Regions from separate parts of the Kitasatospora sp. NPDC048239 genome, predicted to be linked through region 1. Evidence: riboswitches for the same ligand, from Rfam matches in the RefSeq annotation. Region 1 holds a riboswitch; each other region holds the start of a gene.
The links. A riboswitch is a leader RNA that binds a small molecule or an ion and turns the genes downstream of it on or off. The one in region 1 is predicted to bind cobalamin.
Positions count from the first base shown of each region.

Region 1 (6,680 bases):
CGGTGTCCACGACCGACATCGCGAAGTCCATGTGCATGGACTCGTCCCGGAACACCCAGTTGGTGCCGGTGGCCAGGCCGTGCAGCAGGCCCCGGCTTCGGAACCAGTACACGTACGCGAACGCGCCGTAGAAGAACAGGCCCTCGACGCACGCCGCGAAGCAGATCAGGTTCAGGAGGAACGCGCGGCGGTCGTCCTTGGTCTGCAGCGAGTCGATGTGGTCGACCGCGTTCATGTACTTGAAGCAGAACTGGGCCTTCTGGTGGATGGAGGGGATGTTCTCCACCGCGGCGAAGGCCGCGTTGCGGTCCTCCGGGTCCGGAAGGTAGGTGTCCAGCAGCGTCAGGTAGAACTGGACGTGCACGGCCTCCTCGAACAGCTGGCGCGACAGGTACAGCCGCGCCTCCGGGGAGTTGATGTGCTTGTAGAGGCTCAGCACCACGTTGTTGGAGACGATCGAGTCACCGGTGGCGAAGAAGGCGACCAGCCGGCCGATCATGTGCCGCTCGCCCTCGCTCAGCTTGGCGAGGTCGGCGACGTCGGAGTGCAGGTCCACCTCCTCGACGGTCCAGGTGTTCTTGATCGCGTCGCGGTAGCGGTCGTAGAACGACGGGTAGCGCATCGGGCGAAGGGTCAGCTCGAACCCGGGGTCGAGCAGCATCTTCTCGCGGTCGTCGGACATTACTGGCAGGCCTCGCAGGACTCGGGGTTCTCCAGGGAGCAGGCCAGCGCGGCCTCCTCCTCCGGCGTGAGGGTCGGGGTGCCCACGCTGACCGGGTCGGCCGGAACCGGGGCGGCGGCGCGGGCCGTGCCCGACGCGGCCTGGGCGATCCTGGTCGCCGGGCGCGAGCGCAGGTAGTAGGTGGTCTTCAGACCGACCTTCCACGCGTACGCGTACATCGAGCTGAGCTTGCCGATGGTGGGCGCGGCCATGAAGAGGTTCAGCGACTGGCTCTGGTCGATGTACGGCATCCGGGCGGCGGCCAGGTCGATCAGCGCGCGCTGGGGCAGCTCCCAGGCCGTGCGGTACAGCGAGCGGACCCCGGCGGGCAGCCAGTTGAGCTCCTGGACGGAGCCGTTGGCGTCGCGCAGCGCGTCCCGGGTCTGCTGGTCCCAGACGCCGAGCTCCTTGAGCTCGCGCACCAGGTACGGGTTGACCTGGAGGAACTCGCCGGAGAGGGTCTCGCGCTTGAACAGGTTGGAGACCTGCGGCTCGATGCACTCGTACACGCCGGCGATCGAGGCGATCGTGGCGGTCGGCGCGATCGCCAGCAGCAGCGAGTTGCGCAGACCGGTGGTGGCGATCCGGGCCCGCAGGGCGGTCCAGCGGTCGGCCCACTCGGGCGCGGCGCTCGGGAAGTGGTCGATGTGCAGCTCGCCGCGGGCGGCGCGGGTCTCGCCGTACGCCTCGTGCCGGCCCAGCTGCTCGGCCAGGTCGGCGGAGCGCTCGTAGGCGGTGAGCATGATGCGCTCGGAGATCAGGGTGGAGAGCTGCTTGGCCTCGGCGGAGTCGAAGTCCAGGCGGAGCTGGAAGAAGACGTCCTGCAGGCCCATCACGCCGAGGCCCACCGGGCGCCAGCGCGAGTTGGACGCGCCGGCCTCGGGGGTCGGGTAGAAGTTGATGTCCACCACGCGGTCGAGGAAGGTGACGGCGGTGCGCACGGTGGCGTCCAGCCGGTCCCAGTCCATGGCGTTCAGCAGGTCGGCGGCGGTGGCACCGGCGGCGACGTGCGCGCCGAGGTTGACCGAGCCGAGGTTGCAGACGGCGGTCTCGGAGTCGTCCGTGACCTCCAGGATCTCGGTGCAGAGGTTGGAGCTGTGCACCGTGCGGCCGGGCAGCGCGGTCTGGTTGGCGGCGCGGTTGGAGGCGTCCTTGAAGGTCATCCAGCCGTTGCCGGTCTGCGCCAGGGTGCGCATCATCCGGGCGTACAGGGTCTGCGCGGGGATGGTGCGGACGGCCTTGCCGGCCTGCTCGGCCTTCAGGTACGCCTCGTCGAACTCGACGCCCCACAGGTCGACCAGCTCGGGCACGTCGGCGGGGGAGAACAGCGACCAGTCGGCGTTGGCGTTCACCCGGCGCATGAACTCGTCCGGGATCCAGTGCGCCAGGTTCAGGTTGTGGGTGCGGCGCGCCTCCTCACCGGTGTTGTCGCGCAGCTCCAGGAACTCCTCGATGTCCGCGTGCCAGGTCTCCAGGTAGACGCAGGCCGCGCCCTTGCGGCGGCCGCCCTGGTTGACGGCGGCGACCGAGGAGTCGAGGGTGCGCAGGAACGGGACGATGCCGTTGGACTTGCCGTTGGTGCCCCGGATCAGCGAGCCGCGCGAGCGGATCCGCGAGTAGGACAGGCCGATGCCGCCGGCGTGCTTGGAGAGGCGGGCGATCTGGGCGTAGCGCGAGTAGATCGAGTCCAGGTTGTCCAGCGGCGAGTCGAGCAGGTAGCAGCTCGACATCTGCGGGTGCCGGGTGCCGGAGTTGAAGAGGGTCGGCGAGGAGGTCAGGTACTCCAGCCGGCTCATCAGGCGGTACAGCTCGGCCACCTCGCGCACCGACTGCTCGTTGTCGCCGACCGCCAGGCCGCTGGCGACGCGGAGCAGGAAGTGCTGCGGGGTCTCGACGACCTTGCGGGTGATCGGGTGGCGCAGCAGGTAGCGGCTCTGCACGGTGCGCAGGCCGAAGTACTCGAAGCGGTCGTCGCCGCTGGGGTCGATCAGCGCGTTCAGGGTGTCGGCGTGCTTGGCGACGAAGGCGGCGGTGGTGTCGCCGATCAGGCCCTCGGCGTGGCCGACGGCGATCGAGGCGGAGAACGAGACCGAGCCCTGGCTGACGGCCTCGTCGACGATCTCCAGGGCGAGGAGGCGGGCGGCCAGCTTCGAGTACTGCGGGTCCTCGGCGATCATCGAGGCGGCGGCCTCCACGGCCAGTCCGCGCAGCTCGGCGAAGTCCGAGCCGGCGTGGCGGCCGCGGAGCGCGGCGGCGGCGACATGGCCGGGGTCCACCTGGGGGAGATCGACGCTGCGGTCGGTCAGTAGCCGGAGCAGCGAACCGCCGGGGTCGGAAACCGTCGGTTCGGCGGGGGAACCCTGGGCGGGCAGGGTGGCTGAGGCAGCGGTGGTCAAGGCGCTCTCTCCTGGCGGCGATCGGCGGTGGATCCGGCAACCGGGCCGATCGGGGCAGGGGAGCACGGCGCGAACGCCCGGTGGCGTCGCGCGACGGTGGCATCCCCGGCCCGCCCGCGAGGCCCGGAAGTACTGCACGTGCTGCAGGGCCTCTGCGGGGAGGCCGTGGCACGCCGTCGGCAGGTACTCGGACTCGCGGGCTCTCTGGGGAGCCGCCCGCACACCGCTGCGGGGCAGTCCCGGACTCGCACCGGGTTCCCCTGCGTCGACAGCAGGATCGAGCATACATCTAGTGGTGTCCGCTCGATGCGACACCACATGTTGTGCGGCGCCGCGTGTCGGGACGATGACGGCGGGTGCGGGCGCGGGCCCTGGCGTGTCCGGTGGACGGCCGGTTTTGGGAACGGATTGGTTACCGGACGACTGGCCGTCAGGGTCATGCCCTACGATCTCGGCACATGAGCGAGGGAACGGGCGTACCGGCGGAGTGGACGCGTCAGCCGGCACAGCCGGTGCCGGGTCAGCAGCCGGAAACGCCGGGTCAGGTGCCGCCGGGTCAACCGCCCGTGCCGCCGCAGCAGCAGGGGGGGCCGCCGGTGCCGCCGCCCGGTGGCTTCGGGCCGCCCGCGACCCCGTACGCGCAGCCGGGGGCCGGGGTGCCGCCGCAGGCCCAGCCGCCGGCGCCGCCGCATGTGCCGAGCGGGCCCGGGGCGTACCCGCCGCCGGCTCCGCAGCCGATGGCCCAGCCGCAGCCGCAGCCACACCCGCAGCCGCAACCCGTGCCGCAGCCGCAGCCGCAGCCGCAGCCGCAGCCGATGGCCCAGCCGATGCCGCAGCCCGCGCCGCAGCCCCACACCGGGCCGCCGCAGGGCCCCGGCGGGCCCGCCCCGTACAACCAGTGGCCGCAGCCCGCGCCGCAGGCCCCCGCCGAGCCGGACTGGGGCGCGATGGCGGACCGCCACGCGAACGAGTCCCGTAAGCGCAAGCGCCTGTGGATCGGCGCCGCGGCGCTGGCCGCCGTCCTGGTCGGCGGCGTGGTCGCGGCCGCGGTGTGGATCAACGGCAACGGCGACACCAAGAACGACCCCAAGCCGACCGCGAGCTCCACCTCGGCGGGCGTGCCCACCGAGCAGGCGCTGGCCGTCATCTCGGACGCCGCCACCGACAAGCTCCCGGTCGACGCCGCGACGCTGTTCCCGGACCAGACCCGCACCATCGACGGCAAGGTGTGGACCCGCAAGGTGACCGGGGCCACGTCCCCGTGCTCCAAGGCGACCACCGGAGGCCTCGGCCTCGCCCTCGGCGACGACACCTGCCGCTCGCTGGTCCGCGCGACGTACGTCAGCGGCGACAGCGCGGTGACCGTCGGCGTCGCGGTCTTCGACAACAAGGCGGGCGCGGACCGCGCGCTCGGCCGTCACGCCGGCCTGATCCAGGGTCTGTCCGGCCCCGGTGTGGCCATGTTCTGCGTGACCGACAAGTCGGGCTGCACGGAGACGCACGCCGCGATCGGCCGCTTCGGCTACTTCACCGTGGCGGGCTCGCTCAAGCAGACCCCGGACCAGAGCGACCCGGTGGCCTCGACCGCCGGCGCCCTGCTCGCGGACCGCACCAAGGCGGTCCTGCTGGGCCGCGCCGGACACACCGGCTGAGTCTGCCGCAGGAGGCCGCCGGCGGACCGTCCGGCGGCCAACCGTCCCGGTGCGGGCGGCAGATGGCCGTCGGATAGGATGACCGCTTTCGGGGGGAGGTATCGGCCTGCCCCAAAGCGCCCCCGAGACGGGGAATCAGCGAGCAGGAGGTACCGCGCGGTGAGCGCTGCCGTCAATGCGACCAGCAGACGGCGCAGAGCGGCAGGCCGCAGACGCGGCAGCCCGGGCGAGCCCGTCCCGTCGCTGCTGCTGCCGGCCCCGCCCACTTCGCAGGAGAAGTACAGCTACACCATCAGGCACCAGTGGGTGCTGACCCTCTGCTCGGTGGTCAGCTTCGCCTGCCTGGTGATCAGCCAGGGCCAGCTGTACTCCGTGGGGTCGTGGTTCTGGCTCTGCGTGCCGTTCCTGTTCTTCACGGTCGTCTACTACCTGGTGTCGCTGCGCGTGAACAGTTTCACGCCGAACTTCGACATCAAGGAGCACCGCCGGCTGGTCCGGCAGTGGAAGCCCGACGACCTCCCGACCGTGGACGTCTTCCTGCCGGTCTGCGGCGAGCCGATCGAGGTGCTGCACAACACGTGGACGTACGTCCGGAAGATGGCCGAGCACTACCCGGGCCTGGTGATGCCGTTCGTCCTGGACGACGCGGCGAACCCCGAGGTCGAGGCGATGGCCGCCGACTTCGGCTTCCGCTACGGCGTCCGCGAGAACCGCGGCTGGTTCAAGAAGGCCGGCAACCTGCACTACGGCTTCGGGCGCTCGGACGGCGAGTTCATCCTGATCCTCGACGCCGACTTCGCGCCCCGCCACGACCTGCTGCACGAGGTCCTGCCGTACCTGCAGCGGGACAGCCGGCTCGCCATCGTGCAGACGCCCCAGTTCTTCCGGGTGCTGGACTCGCAGAACTGGATCGAGCGCGGCGCCGGGGCGATCCAGGAGCTGTTCTACCGCTCGGTCCAGGTCGCCCGGCAGCGCAACGACGGCGCGATCTGCGTCGGCAGCTGCGCGGTCTACCGGCGGGCGGCGCTGGACGAGAACGGCGGCACCACGCTGATAGCCCACTCCGAGGACGTCCACACCGGCTTCGACCTGCGCGCCCTCGGCTGGGACCTGCAGTACATACCGGTGGCGCTGTCCACCGGCGTCTGCCCGGACAACGCGGGGGCCTTCCAGAACCAGCAGTACCGCTGGTGCATGGGCTCGATGTCGCTGATGACCAGCCGGAAGTTCTGGAAGACCAAGCTCGATTTCACCACCCGGCTCTGCTACATCTCCGGGTTCCTGTACTACATCCACACCGCGCTGCTGACCTTCGCGCTGCCGATGCTGCCGATCATGCTGCTGCTCTGGCGGCCCGACCTGCTGAAGGTCGAGCACCTGACGCTCGTCATCCCCAGCCTGGTGTACGCGACCCTGATCTTCCCGCTCTGGCACCGGGCGCCGTACCGCCTGGAGGCCTGGGCCGGCCGGATGATGTACGGCTGGGCGCACTTCTTCGCCGTCTGGGACCTCGTCCGCGGGCGTGAGCGCGGTTGGCAGCCGACCGGTTCGAGCAAGGCCAAGAACCGCCAGCGGCGGTTCTGGACCGGTGTCATCGTCTGGGGCGCGGGCTCCGCGCTGGTCTGGGTGGTCGCGGCGGTCTACCGGATGTTCACCATGTACCCGCTGGACTTCGCCCTGGTCCTCTCCTCCGGCCTGTTCTACGCGGTGACCGTCGGCCGGATCCTCATCCAGCCCCGATCCCAGGACGCAGCGGCATGACGCTCCACACCACTTCCGGACGGGGTGGCCGGGCCCGCTCCGGTCTGGTCCGCGCGCTCGCGGCGGCCCTGCTGCTGCTCCCGCTGGCGGCCTGCGACCTGCTCGGCGAGAAGCCGCTCGGACCGCTGGCCGCCGCCCCGGCGCCGGCCC
Region 1 is NZ_JBICZP010000002.1:466,319-472,998, forward strand. Features, by position in the region: gene ACGFZP_RS06225 (ribonucleotide-diphosphate reductase subunit beta) at 1-682, opposite strand, end outside; gene ACGFZP_RS06230 (ribonucleoside-diphosphate reductase subunit alpha) at 682-3,093, opposite strand; cobalamin riboswitch at 3,278-3,419, opposite strand; gene ACGFZP_RS06235 (hypothetical protein) at 3,897-4,769, shown strand; gene ACGFZP_RS06240 (glycosyltransferase family 2 protein) at 4,929-6,530, shown strand; gene ACGFZP_RS06245 (glycoside hydrolase family 26 protein) at 6,527-6,680, shown strand, end outside.

Region 2 (6,680 bases), on a different contig from region 1:
CGGGCGCGGATGGTGTGCCCGCCGTCGGTCTCCGCGGGGGAGCGGCGGCCCTGGGCGCCGCGGCCGGTGCCGGGCACCTTGAACAGCCTGGTCCGGTACGGCTCGCCGGCCGCGACCGGGGCCGACTCGCGGGCGCCGCCCTGGCCCTGCCGGGGGATCGGCTCCCCGTCGGCCGGCTGCTCCTGCTCCGGTTCCGCGGCGGCGGAGCCGTCGGGGGCGCCGGGGGTGTCCGCGGGGTCGGGTGCGCCGCCGCCCCCGCCGTTGTCGGGGCCGCCGTCCGGGCCGGGCCCCTCGTCCTCGGGGCCGCCGCCGTCGGGGCCACCGCCGTCGGGGCCGCTGCCTTCCGGGCCGTTGTCGGGCTGCTCAGGCTCGGGCTGCTCGGGCTCCGCGTGCTCCTCCAGCGTGCGGTCCAGCTGCTCCTCGTCCAGACCGGGTGCGTCGAAGGGGTTGCGCCGGCGGCGGTGCGGCAGGGCCAGCTGGGCGGCCTTGCGGACGTCCTCCTCCAGCACCTCGGTGCGGCCCGCCCAGGCGGCCAGCGCGACGGCGGTGCGGGCCATCACGATGTCCGCACGCAGCCCGTCCACCTCGAAGGCCGCGCAGACGGCGGTGAGCTGGCGCAGCGCCGCGTCGGTCAGCTCGACCTCGGGCAGCAACTCCCGCGCGGTGGTGATCCGTTCGGCGAGCCGCCGCTCGTCCTCGGCGAACCGGGCGGCGAAGCCGGCCGGGTCGGCGTCGTACGCCAGCCGGCGGCGGACCACCTCGGCGCGCTCCGCGGGGTCCCGGGTGGCGGCGATCTCCACGGTCAGGCCGAACCGGTCGAGCAGCTGCGGACGCAGCTCGCCCTCCTCCGGGTTCATCGTGCCGACCAGCAGGAACCGCGCCGCGTGCCGCACCGAGACGCCCTCGCGCTCGACGTAGGAGCGGCCCATCGCGGCGGCGTCCAGCAGCAGGTCCACCACGTGGTCCTGGAGCAGGTTGACCTCGTCGATGTAGAGCACGCCGCGGTGGGCGCGGGCCAGCAGCCCCGGCTCGTACGCCTTGACGCCCTCGGACAGCGCCCGCTCCAGGTCCAGCGAGCCGACGATCCGGTCCTCGGTGACGCCGACCGGCAGCTCGACCAGCAGGGCGGGGCGCTCGGAGGCGTCGGCGGTGTGCGCGCCGTCCGGGCACTGCGGGTCCGGCGCTGCCGGGTCGCAGGCGAAGCGGCAGCCGTCCACGGTGGCGATGGACGGCAGCAGGCCGGCCAGTGCGCGCACCATGGTGGACTTGGCGGTGCCCTTCTCGCCCCGGACCAGCACCCCGCCCACGGCCGGGGAGACGGCGTTGAGCAGCAGCCCGAGCCGCAGGTCGGCCATGCCGACGATGGCCGTGAAGGGATAGCGGACGTCACTCATGATTCTCCAAGAGGGCTCCGGGCGGGAGGAACGGCAGCGACCCCGCCGCCGGTACCCCGCCCTCGATCAGCTTCCACAGCGCGTCGGTGTCCGCGTGCTCCTCGATCAGGTCGCCCAGCCGGTCCAGCCGGGCCTCGCGCGCCTCGGCGAACGAGGTGTCCGGCGCGGGCACGAACGCCCGGCCCGCCGCCTGCGCCACCTCGCGCAGCAGCTCGCGCCGGAAGCCGTCGTTCTCCAGCGCGCCGTGCCAGGTCGTGCCCCACACCGCCCCCACCCGGCAGCCGTCCAGGAAGGCCTCCCCGCCCTCGACGGTCACCACACCGTGGTGGATCTCGTACCCCTCGACCCGCTGCCCGTACGCCTCGCCGACCGGTCGGCCGAGCACCTTCGCGGCGCCGAAGCGGACCCGGGTGGGCAGCAGGCCGAGACCGTCCACGGAGCCGGCCTTCGACTCCACCTCGTCCACGATCGTGCCGGCCAGCATCTGGTAGCCGCCGCAGACGCCGAGGACCGGCTGCCCGGCCGCCGCCCGCGCCCTGAGGGCCGGCTCCAGGCCGCGCTCGCGCAGCCAGGCCAGGTCGGCGACGGTGGCCCGGGTGCCGGGCAGGATCACCAGGTCGGCGTCGGCCAGCTCCTCGGGCCGGGTGGCCCAGCGGACCAGTACGCCCGGCTCCTGGGCCAGCGCGTCCATGTCGGTGAAGTTGGACAGCCGCGGGAAGCGCAGCACGGCCACCCGCAGCACGTCCGCGCCGAGCGGCCCGCGGCCCTCCGTGCGGTCCACCACGGTGGTCAGGTCGAGCGAGTCCTCGGCGTCCAGCCAGAGCCCGGACAGCATCGGCAGGGTGCCGAGCACCGGCCGGCCGGTGAGCCGGTTCAACATGTCGAGGCCGGGGGCGAGCAGCCGCGCGTCGCCCCGGAACTTGTTGACGAACCAGCCCGCGACGTGCCGCTGGTCCTCGGCCGACAGCAGCGCCAGCGTCCCGTACATCGCGGCGAACACCCCGCCGCGGTCGATGTCCCCGACCACCACCACCGGCAGCCCGGCGGCGGTGGCCAGGCCCATGTTGGCGATGTCCCGGTCCCGCAGGTTGATCTCGGCGGGCGAGCCGGCGCCCTCGCAGACCACCACGTCGTAGCGGCCGCGCAGGTCCGCCAGGCACTCCAGGGCCCGCTCCAGCAGGAGGGGCTTGCGGTCGCGGTAGTCCATCGCGCCGACCTCGGCGACGGCCCGGCCCAGCAGCACCACCTGGCTGCGGCCGTCCGCGCCCGGCTTGAGCAGCACCGGGTTCATCGCGGCCTCGGGCTCCACCCGGGCCGCCTGCGCCTGCATCGCCTGCGCACGGCCGATCTCGGCGCCGTCGGCGGTGACGAAGGAGTTCAGCGACATGTTCTGGGCCTTGAACGGCGCCACGGCGACGCCCTGGCGGGCCAGCCAGCGGCAGATGCCCGCGGTGACCACGCTCTTGCCCGCGTCCGAGGTCGTCCCGGCGACCAGCAGCGCGTTGCTCATGCGCTCCCCCTCCGCTTCCGTGCCGTGAGCCCCGGCAGAAGTCCTGCCGGGGGTGCTGCCGTCCGGGCCGGCGTACGCCGCGCCGTCAGCCCCGTCCGGAGGGCCTGCCCGAGGGCGTGCCCGGCGACCGCCGTCCCCAGGGCGAGCAGCCCCACCCGGCGGGAGAGCCGGCAGGCCCGCTCGATGTCGTCCACCGTCACCGGCCGCAGCTCGCCGCCGAGGACGGGCCGGTGCTCCACCCTGGTCCCGTAGGCCAGCGTGCCGCCCAGCCGCACGCCGATCGCCCCCGCGAAGGCCGACTCGGCCTGGCCCGCGTTGGGGCTGGGGTGCGCGGAGCCGTCCCGGCGCCAGACCCGCCAGGCGGTCCGGGGCTCGGGCGAGGCGGCGACGGTCAGCAGCGCGGTCAGCCGGGCGCCCGGCCAGCCCGCCACGTCGTCCAGCCGGGCCGAGGCCCAGCCGAACCGGGCGTAGCGCGGCGAGCGGTGGCCGACCATCGCGTCCAGGGTGTTGACGGCGCGGAACGCCAGCAGTCCGGGCGTGCCCGCGAGCGCGCCCCAGACCAGGGCGTTCACCACGGCGTCGGCGGTGTTCTCGGCGACCGACTCGACCACCGCGCGGGCGATCTGCTGCTCGTCCAGCGCACTCGGGTCGCGGCCGCACAGGTGCGGCAGCCGGCTGCGGGCCGCCGCCAGGTCGCCCGCGGACAGCGAGCGGCCGATGGTGCGGGCCTCCCGGGTCAGCGAGGTGCCGCCGAGGACCGTCCAGGTCGCGGCCGCGGTGAGCGCGGCCCGCCCGAGCGGCCGGCGGCCGAGCGTCCGGTCGGCGGCCACCGCGCCGGCCGCGACGGTGCCCACGCAGAGCGCGGTGTAGGCGGCGCCGGCGCCGCGGTGGTCGCGCCAGAGCGGCCGTTCCAGCCGGCCCGCCGCGCTGCCGAAGGCGGCCACCGGGTGGCCGCGCCGCGGATCGGCGAAGCGGGCGTCGGCGAGATGGCCCGCGACGGCGCCCAGCGCGAAGGCGGCGGCGCGGGTCAGCGGGCGCACGGCGGCGGGCAGCCGGGGGCTCGGTCGGTCGGGGCAGCCTGCATCGCGTGCGTGTCCTCACTCAGGGTCCGCGCCCTGGATCGACGTACCGGCGGCGAGAGTCTCCTGGCTTCCGGGTCCGAACGCACCTCCGGGCCTTCCAGCGGCTTCTGACGGCCTGCCGATGGGCACCCCCCGCCCCGCTGACGGGTGAGGAGGTGACTCTCCGAACGTGCTCCCCGGTGACAGTGGCGGGACCGCGCCGGACTCGCACCGGCTTCCTCTGCATGCCTCCGTATTGGCTGAAGGATCCCATCACGCGGCCGAACCGGGAGTCAACCAAGGTCACGGAGGGTTTGGTCACACCCCCCGGAGGTTTCCCGCCCCCCTCCCGCTCCCTTCCCGCCCCGTCGCTACCTCCGAGTCGCGGCCCCCGCAGGGGCATGACAGCCTGTGGGATCGTCCAGCGCCCTGTAGACGCCTACAGCCGCGCTTCGTGTGTTCGGCGGCTGGGGCGCCGATGCACCAAGGCCTACCGTCTGGTCCCATGCGACGCAGACGGCCCCCGGCCGTGCCCCCGGTGCCCTTCTCGCCCACGGCCGCCCGCGCGCACCGCGCCGGACTCGGGCTGACCCCGGCCCAGGTCGCCGAGGGCATGGCGGCGCACGGCGTCCGGCTGCTGCCCTCCCACGTACTCGGCTGGGAGAGCGGCGAGCTGCGCCCCGCCGAGGAGGAGTTCATCGCACTGGCCCGAGCGCTCTGGTGCCCGCCCGCCCAGCTGATGGGCACCCGCCCGGCCCGGCTGCGGGACTTCCGGGTCGCCCGGGAGCTCAACCAGGAGGCCGCCGCCCGGCGGATCGGCATCCCGCTGCGGCACTACCAGGCCGCCGAGGCCACCGGCCGCTGGGACGGCGACGAGGAGCAGACGTACGCGCTCGCGCAGGTGCTCGGCCTGACGCTGCGCGAGCTGGTCGCGGTGACGGACCGCAGGGAGGAGCTGGACCAGCGGCTGCGCCAGTGCGTGGACGGCCGCTGGCAGGCGCAGACCCGCGCGATCGGCCGGATCGTGCCGGTGCACGAGAGCGACCTCGCCGCGGTGCTGACGGCGTTGCAGGGCGAGTACCAGGTCGCCTCGCACTGGGGCGCAGGCAGCTGGGGCTCCCCGGCCCCGGCGGCCCGCCCGGCGCAGCCGCAGGACCGCCCGGTCGGCGAGCGGTTCTGGGAGCTGCTCGGGCGGCGGCCGACCGACATCCCGGTCTGAGGCCGGTCCGGTCCGGCCCCGGGTGACCCGGACGGCCCTGTCCGGTGGCCGTCGCCCGCCCCCGCGAGTGGACTGGGGCTGTCTGTCCGAGCAACCCCCGCCGGGCGTGCGCGGCCGGGGAGGCGCCCGGCCCAGTCCGCGATCAACAGAGCGGGGAGCGAGTATGCGTTGGGGAACCGCAGCCGTCGTGGCGGCAGCCGTCGTCGGGACCGGGGCGGCCGTCCTGGTGATCGGCCGGAAGGCGTCCGAACGGATGGTCCACCCGGCGGCCGCGCGGCGGCCGGCGGGCCCCGTGCTGGTGCAGAGCCTGGCCGCCGGGCGGGCCACCTTCACCCGCAGCCAGGCCAGCGCCCGCCCCGGCCGCTGGGCCGTCGAGTGGGGCGAGGACGGCCACGCGGTGGTCGGCGAGATCCTGCACCAGGACGGGCAGGGCGTCACCCGGCGGCTGGAGCGCGCCGACCGGGGCACCCTGAAGGCCGGTACCGCCGTCCGCTTCACCCCCGACGTCTACCGCGGCGACCCGACGAGCGCGCTCGGCCTGGACTTCACCGAGACCGCCGCCGAGGGCGAGCTGGGCGCCCTGCCCGCCTGGTGGCTGGACGGCAAGCGCGGCACCTGGGTGCTGCTGGTGCACGGCCCGGACACCGACCGCCGGCAGACCCTCCCGGTGCTGCCCGTCCTGCAGCGGTTCGGCCTGCCCGCCCTCGCCGTCACCTACCGCGGCGACCAGGGCGCGCCCGCCTCCCCCGACGGGCTCGGCCACTTCGGCGAGACCGAGTGGCGGGACGTCGAGGCGGCGCTGCGCCTGGCGCTGGACGCCGGTGCGGGCCGGGTGATCCTCTACGGCTGGTCGCTGGGCGCCACGATGGTCCTGCAGACCGCCGCCCGCTCGGCCTGGGCCTCCGCGATCAGCGGTCTGATCCTGGACTCGCCGGTCCTCGACCTGTCGGCCACCGCGCGCCGCGGCGCCACCCGGGCCGGGTTCAGCCCCCCGGCGGCCGAACTGGGCGCGCTGGCCGCCGAGGGCCGCACCGGCGTGGATCTGGCCGACTTCGCCCGGATCGCCGACGGCACCGATCTGCGGGTGCCCACCCTCCTCCTGCACAGCCCGGACGACCCGGTGGCGCCCTGGCGGGCCGCCGCCCGGCTCGCCGACCGCCGCGGCGACGTGGTCGGCCTCCAGGCCTTCCCCGGGGCCGACCACGCGGCCCTCTGGAACGCCGACCCCGACCACTACACCGAGCTCCTGCGCCGCTGGCTCACCCCGCTCCTCTAGGGCCTCTCTTTCGGGTCACGCCGGCTTGTCGTCGGTCGCCGATGGCCCCCGGCCTTCGGCCGGGAGGTGCCCCCACCGCATGGACTCCCTCCTCCGCACCGCCGATGCACGCACTCCAGCGCCGCCCACTGACCCGACGTGATCCGAATGACAGGCCCTGGGCCCGGCCCCGGCTGGACCCGGCCCCGGGCCCTGTCCGGCCGGGTCGCGCCGGCCCCGG
Region 2 is NZ_JBICZP010000008.1:292,593-299,272, forward strand. Features, by position in the region: gene ACGFZP_RS23360 (putative cobaltochelatase) at 1-1,394, opposite strand, end outside; gene ACGFZP_RS23365 (cobyric acid synthase) at 1,387-2,904, opposite strand; gene ACGFZP_RS23370 (cobalamin biosynthesis protein) at 2,901-3,944, opposite strand; cobalamin riboswitch at 4,043-4,208, opposite strand; gene ACGFZP_RS23375 (XRE family transcriptional regulator) at 4,471-5,184, shown strand; gene ACGFZP_RS23380 (alpha/beta hydrolase family protein) at 5,348-6,460, shown strand.
Region 2: linked by a shared signal. The riboswitch ahead of ACGFZP_RS23370 (cobalamin biosynthesis protein) and the one ahead of ACGFZP_RS06230 (ribonucleoside-diphosphate reductase subunit alpha) in region 1 are both predicted to bind cobalamin.

Region 3 (6,680 bases), on a different contig from region 1:
GGCGGCCGGCACCGTGAAGTCCCGGCTGTCCCGGGCCCGACTCAGCTTCCGAAGGGCGTGGCAGCAGTGACCGAGCGCATCCCCTGGCCGGTGGCCGACTTCGACCCGGTCCGCCGTCTGCACGTCATCGCCGCCGCCACCCCGGGCGGCGCCGTCCACGAGACGGTGATCGACGTCCCGTTCGACCAGGTCTGGGCGGTGGCCGCGGACCTGGAGGGCCGACTGCCGCGCTGGCTGCCCGACATCCGGTCGGTCCGCCTCGGCGAGGGCCCGGCGCAGGGCCGCCGGCAGGCCCTGGTGGTCGGCCACTCCCGTCTGCGCGCCCGCTTCGACGTCGAGCAGGCGCCGGGCTGGTGCCTGATGCGCAGCCGCTTCCTGCTCGGGGGTCTGGCCGCGAGGCCCGAGCCGGACGGCACCCGCTTCGCCTTCCTCGGGGCGTTCCGGCTGCCCGGCGCGGCCCTGCTCGGCCGCGCGCTCCACCCCGTCACCGAGCCGCTGGCAGGCCGTTCGCTGCGCCGCTTCGAACGCCTGGTCCGGGAGGGCTGAGGGCGGTTCGGCTCAGTGGCCTGGTCCACACCCGGGAGGGACGGCGCCCGGGGAGCGCGGCGGAGGACGGGTCACCCCGTGGCGGCCGGCCCGGGCTGCTCGATGACGGGCTCGTGGTGTTCGGCGGCGGCGCACTCGTCGAGCAGGGGGCGCATGGTGTCGTCCACGAGCCGGTAGCGCACCACGCGTCCGTCCTTGTCGCCGGTGACGGCGCCGGCCGTGCGGAGCAGCCGCAGCGCCTGGGAGACGGCCGGATCGCGCATCCCGGTGGCCACGGCCAGATCGCTGACGGCGAGCGGGCCGGCCCGGTGCAGGGCGAGCAGCAGGGCGAGCCGGCCGGGATCGGCGAGCAGGGAGAACCGCTCGGCCCAGGAGCGGACGTGCGCGGTGTCGCCGATCGCGGCGATGGCCTCGCAGACCCGGTGCCCGTCGATGGTGCGCTGGCCCGCGCGGTCGGCCGGTACGAGATGCATGGGCCCATTCTTGCAGCCGCCCCCGATGGCCGCCGGGCTGTGATCCTGGACACCTGCGCAGGTGCGCAGCCTTGCAAGGGTGCTTGCGGGGGCCCTACGGTGTTGCCCGCCGTGGTGCTCGGGAAGACCGGTGACGGACCTTCAGAGGTCCCCAGTCCGGAGCGGCCCTCGCCACTGTGATCGGGGGGAGTCGTCCGTATCCACGACGCCACTGGGTGCCTCGCGCACCTGGGAAGGCGGATAAGGACGCCCCGTAAGCCAGGAGACCGGCCACGGCATCTCACGAACGTCATTCCACGAGGTGCTGGAGCGTGATCCCACGATGACCCTGCCCGAAACCGCCGCTGTGCCGGCGCCGTCCGCCGTGCTGCCGTCCTTCCGCTGGCGGCGGGAGGACACGATCCGCACGGCAGGGCTCATGGGGGTGATCCTGGCCATGCACGTGGTGGCCTTCGGAACGCTCGTCTTCCTGGTCGCCCCCCAGGAGTACGCGGTCGGCACCCAGGTCTTCGGGGTGGGCCTGGGTGTCACCGCGTACACGCTCGGCATGCGGCACGCCTTCGACGCCGACCACATCGCGGTGATCGACAACACCACCCGCAAGCTGATGGCGGACGGCAAGCGGCCCGTCTCGGTGGGCTTCTGGTTCGCCCTCGGGCACTCCTCGATGGTGGTCCTGATGGCCGCCCTGGTGGCGGGCGGCGCCCAGCTGGCCAACACGCTGATGGACGACGAGTCCGCCACCCACAAGTGGCTCGGCGTGGTCGGCACCACCGCCTCCGGGGCCTTCCTCTACCTGATCGGCGCGCTCAACCTGGTTGCCCTGCTGGGCATCCTGAAGGTGTTCCGGTCGATGCGGGCCGGGCGGTTCGACGAGGCGGAGCTGGAGGAGCACCTCAACGCGCGCGGCTTCCTGGCCCGGGTGCTGAACCGGGCCACCCGCTCGATCACCCGGCCCGGCCAGATGTTCCCGGTGGGCATGGTGCTCGGCCTCGGCTTCGACACCGCGACCGAGGTGACGCTGATGGTGATGGCCGGCTCCGGCGCGGCGGCGGGCCTGCCCTGGTACGCGATCGTCTGCCTGCCGCTGCTGTTCGCGGCGGGGATGAGCCTGTTCGACACGCTGGACGGGACGTTCATGAACTTCGCCTACCAGTGGGCGTTCTCCAACCCGGTGCGCAAGGTGTTCTACAACCTGACCATCACCGGGCTGTCGATCGCGGTGGCCTTCGTCATCGGCACCATCGAACTGGTCGGGGTGCTGCACGAGAAGCTGGATCTGACCGACCCGGTCAGCGGGTGGATCGCGGAGCTGTCGCTGGACAACGTCGGCTACGTGCTCGTCGGCCTCTTCGTGGTGGTCTGGGGAGCGGCGATCGCGTACTGGCGGCTGGCCAGGGTCGAACAGCGCTGGACCCCGTCCCCGGAGGGGGCCCAGGCCCCGGCTCCGACGGAGGGCTGAGGCGGCCCGGCGGCGGGGGCTGCCCGGTCGGGTCTGCTCGGCGGGCGGATCGGGGTGGGGCTCCGTAGGCTCGACGCATGGCTGATGCGTACGCGGGCCGGCGGGAGCGGCTGAGGGAGCACTGCAGTGCGTCCGGGGCCGATGCGGCGCTGATCACCCGGCCGGCGAACGTCCGGTACCTGACCGGATGCCCGCCGTGCGGGGCGAGTGTGCTGCTCACCCGGGAGCGGGTGGTGCTGGCCCTGCCGGACGACCTGCCGCCGGACGACACCGGGGACCGCGCGATCGGCGAGGACCTCACCCAGCTGCCGGTGGCCGCCGGCGCGGACACCGTGCTGGCCGCGGCCGCCGCGGCCGTCCGGCTGCGGGTCGCGGACCTGGCGGTGGAGGAGCACGACCTGACCGTCAGCCGGCACCGCGCGGTGGCCGGGCTGGCCGAGGGCGTCCGGCTGGCGGACCTGGCGCAGGCCGTCGAACGGCTGCGCGTGGTCAAGGACGAGCACGAGATCGCCGACCTGCGGATCGCGGCCGAGATCGCCGACCAGGCGCTCGGCGAGCTGCTGGAGTCGATCCTCGTCGGCCGCACCGAGCGGCACCTCGCGATGGAGCTGGAGCGCCGGATGATCGACCACGGCGCCGACCGGGCGGCCTTCCCGGTCTCCGTCGGCACCGGCAGCCACTCCGGGCAGCAGGCCCACCAGCCCACCGACCGCCGGGTCGAGGAGGGCGACTTCCTCACCGTCGTGCTCGGCGCCCAGTACCGCGGCTACGGCGTCTCCACCGCCCGGACCTTCGTGATCGGGGCCGCGCCCGCGCCCTGGCAGGTGGAGCTGCACCGGCTGGTGTTCCGGGCCCAGCGGGCCGCCCGGGAGGCGCTCGGCCCGGGTGTGGAGCAGTACGTACCCGACCAGGCCGCCCGGGAGATCCTCCAGGCCGCGGGGCACACCGAGGCCTCTCCCCACCCGGTCGGCCACGGCATCGGGCTGGAGATCCGGGAGGCGCCGCGCCTGGGGCCCTCGGACATGGGTAAACTGGACAGCCGCGTGCCGGTCACCGTCGGTCCTGGGGTCCACCTCCCGGGGAAGGGCGGTGTCCGGATCGAGGACACGCTCGTGGTGCGCCCCCTCGAAGAGGGCGGGCCCGAGCTGCTCACCATCACCACCAAGGAGCTCCTCGCCCTGTGACCCGCGGCCGTCGTGCGGCTGCTGCGGGCGGCAGGACGCAACCCTTGGTTCCTTGACAGCTATATCCAGGAGTTAGTGCGCCCGTGGCTTCCACGAACGATCTCAAGAACGGCATGGTCCTCAAGCTGGAGGGCGGCAAGCTCTGGTCCGTCGTCGAGTTCCAGCACGTCAAGCCCGGCAAGGGCCCGGCCTTCGTGCGCACGAAGCTCAAGGAGGTCCTGACGGGCAAGGTCGTCGACAAGACCTTCAACGCCGGCACCAAGGTCGAGACCGCCAATGTCGACAAGCGCGGCATGCAGTTCTCGTACAAGGACGGCGAGAACTTCGTGTTCATGGACACGGACACGTACGACCAGACCACGATCGAGCCCGCCGTCGTCGGCGACGCCGCGAAGTACCTGCTCGAGGGCTTCGAGGCCCTCGTGGCCATGTACAACGGTTCGCCGCTGTACATCGAGCTCCCGGCCTCGGTCGAGCTGACCATCTCGCACACCGAGCCCGGCGTCCAGGGCGACCGCTCCACCGGTGGCTCCAAGCCGGCCACCCTGGAGACCGGCGCCGAGATCGCCGTCCCGCTCTTCATCGTCACCGGCGAGAAGATCAAGGTCGACACCCGCGACGGCAGCTACCTCGGCCGGGTGAAGTAAGTCCGTGTCGGCCGCACGCAGCAAGGCCCGCACGCGGGCCTTCCAGATCCTCTTCGAGGCCGACCACCGCGGGGTCGACCCGCAGCAGGTCCTCGCCGACTGGGTGGCCCGCGCCCGGGACCCCAAGCCCGACGAGGGCACCCCCCAGGTCGGCGAGTACACCATGGAGCTGATCGAGGGTTACGTTCAGCACGCCCGCCGGATCGACGACCTGATCTCGCAGTACGCGGTGGGCTGGACGCTCGACCGGATGCCGATCGTGGACCGCAACGTCCTGCGGCTCGGCGCGTACGAGCTGATCTGGGAGGACGGCGTCCCGGACGCGGTCGTCCTGGACGAGGCCGTCGAGATCGCCAAGGAGTTCTCCACGGACGACTCCCCGGCCTTCGTCAACGGCCTGCTCGCCCGCTTCCTGGAGCTGAAGCCGAGCATTCGGCGGTAGTAGGACGCGCATCGGCCGACGGCCGCCGGACCGGAAGTGGTCCGGCGGCCGTCGTGCGTTCAACCGGGTGGCGTATGTTGGGCCCCTACTCACCGGTAACCCCCGCAGTGAAGGGCAGGCCACCCCCATGACCACGGCGACCCGCAGCGAGTTCGACCAGGGCATCGCGCTCACCCCGCACCCGGACGAGCCCGGCCGCTACGACGGCGACCTGGGCACCGGCTGGCAGATCGGCGGCGGGGTGAACGGCGGACTGCTGCTCGCGATGGCCGGCCACGCGCTCTCCCTGGAGCACGGCGACCACCCCGACCCGGTCTCGATCAGCGGCTACTACCTCTCGGCCTCCCGCCCGGGCCCCGCCACCGTGCGCACCGAGGTGCTGCGCACCGGCCGCGGCCTGTCCACCGGCACCGCCTCGCTCAGCCAGGACGGCGTGGAGCGGCTGCGGGTGGTCGCCAGCCACGGTGACCTCGCCACCGCCGACGGCGAGGTGCGCACCAGTGCGACCCCGCCGCAGCTGCCGCCGCCGGACCAGTGCATCGGCATGGAGCACGCCCCCCGCCAGCTGATCGAGCAGGCCGCGCTGCTGGAGCGCTTCGACCTCAGACTCGACCCGGCGACCGTCGGCTGGGCGCTCGGACAGCCGTCCGGCAACGGGCGGATCCAGGGCTGGTTCAAGCTCGCCGACGGCCGCGACCCCGACCCGCTGCTGCTCCTGCTGGTCGCCGACGCGCTGCCGCCCGTCACCTTCGACCTCGGGATGCCCGGCTGGGCGCCCACCGTCGAGCTCACCGTCCACCTGCGGGCCAGGCCGGTGCCCGGCTGGCTGCGGGTGACGCACGCGACCCGCAACCTGGCCGGCGGCTACTTCGAGGAGGACGCCGAGGTCTGGGACGAGTCCGGACGCCTGGTCGCGCAGTCCCGCCAGCTGGCCCGGGTGCCGCGCCAGGCCTGACCCGCCCCCGCGCGGGGCTCCGGGCCCGGTCCGGGCGCCCGGCACGCACGGCTCACCGTCGGTTACATTCCTGTGACACGCCGTACGTGTGCGGCACGCGGGGTTGGGGAGGACAACGGTCAGCGGCACCCCCGCCGCTGACCGCCATCCGCCCCCAGGAGCCCTCGATGAGCCGCAACGGCCGCGCCCGCCGCACCACCGACTGCACCGCCGCCGCAGGCCCCCGCCCCCGGGCGCGGTCGCTGCACGAGCGGCGCCGGGCCGACCGCGGTGAGCAGGCCTTCGTCATCGGGATCCTGACCAGCGAGGCCGACTTCGAGCGGGCCCGGGCCTGGCAGCTGTCCGACGCCCCCGACTACGACCACTACCTGCGCGACACCGCCGAGCTGCTCACCGAGGCGCGGCGGCGCTTCCGCACGGTCCGGGCCCGGATGTTCCACCCGCAGGACTTCGAAGAGTTCTGCCTGCTGCACGGGGTCGATCCGGCCGAGCCGGCCGCCCGGGACCGCTACCTGGTCAACCCTCCGCTGCAGACCCAGCTGCTGGCCTATCAGGGCGAGGAGCTGACCGGGGACTTCCTCCCGCGGCTGGCCCGGGCCCGGGAGAACGGCCTGACGCTGCGCCACGCCGACCTGCTGCTCGACGGGGGCCTCTACGCGGAGGGCCCGGCCGGTACGGGCGGCGCGGACGGCGTGGCAGGTGCGGACGGCGGCGCCGGTACGGACGCCGCGGGGGCGGTGCAGGCGCGGTCGGTCCGGGAGGCCTACCAGCGCGGCGCCGAGGTCTTCCGCCGGATGCTGGTCGGGGCCGGATGCGGGGTCTACGAGCTGCGCGTGGCGGTGGACGCGCCGGGCGGGCGGCTGTCCGCCGCCGCCAGGGTGCTGCAGTGGGAGGACGGCGTCGTCCGGATCAACGACGAGGACCTGGAGCTGGTCTGCGCGGTGCTCTGCGCGGGCCTGGCCCGGGAGCTG
Region 3 is NZ_JBICZP010000006.1:224,858-231,537, forward strand. Features, by position in the region: gene ACGFZP_RS18625 (RNA polymerase sigma factor) at 1-70, shown strand, start outside; gene ACGFZP_RS18630 (SRPBCC family protein) at 67-546, shown strand; gene ACGFZP_RS18635 (ArsR/SmtB family transcription factor) at 618-1,019, opposite strand; cobalamin riboswitch at 1,115-1,309, shown strand; gene ACGFZP_RS18640 (HoxN/HupN/NixA family nickel/cobalt transporter) at 1,342-2,481, shown strand; gene ACGFZP_RS18645 (M24 family metallopeptidase) at 2,559-3,665, shown strand; gene efp (elongation factor P) at 3,749-4,312, shown strand; gene nusB (transcription antitermination factor NusB) at 4,317-4,754, shown strand; gene ACGFZP_RS18660 (thioesterase family protein) at 4,882-5,709, shown strand; gene ACGFZP_RS18665 (hypothetical protein) at 5,877-6,680, shown strand, end outside.
Region 3: linked by a shared signal. The riboswitch ahead of ACGFZP_RS18640 (HoxN/HupN/NixA family nickel/cobalt transporter) and the one ahead of ACGFZP_RS06230 (ribonucleoside-diphosphate reductase subunit alpha) in region 1 are both predicted to bind cobalamin.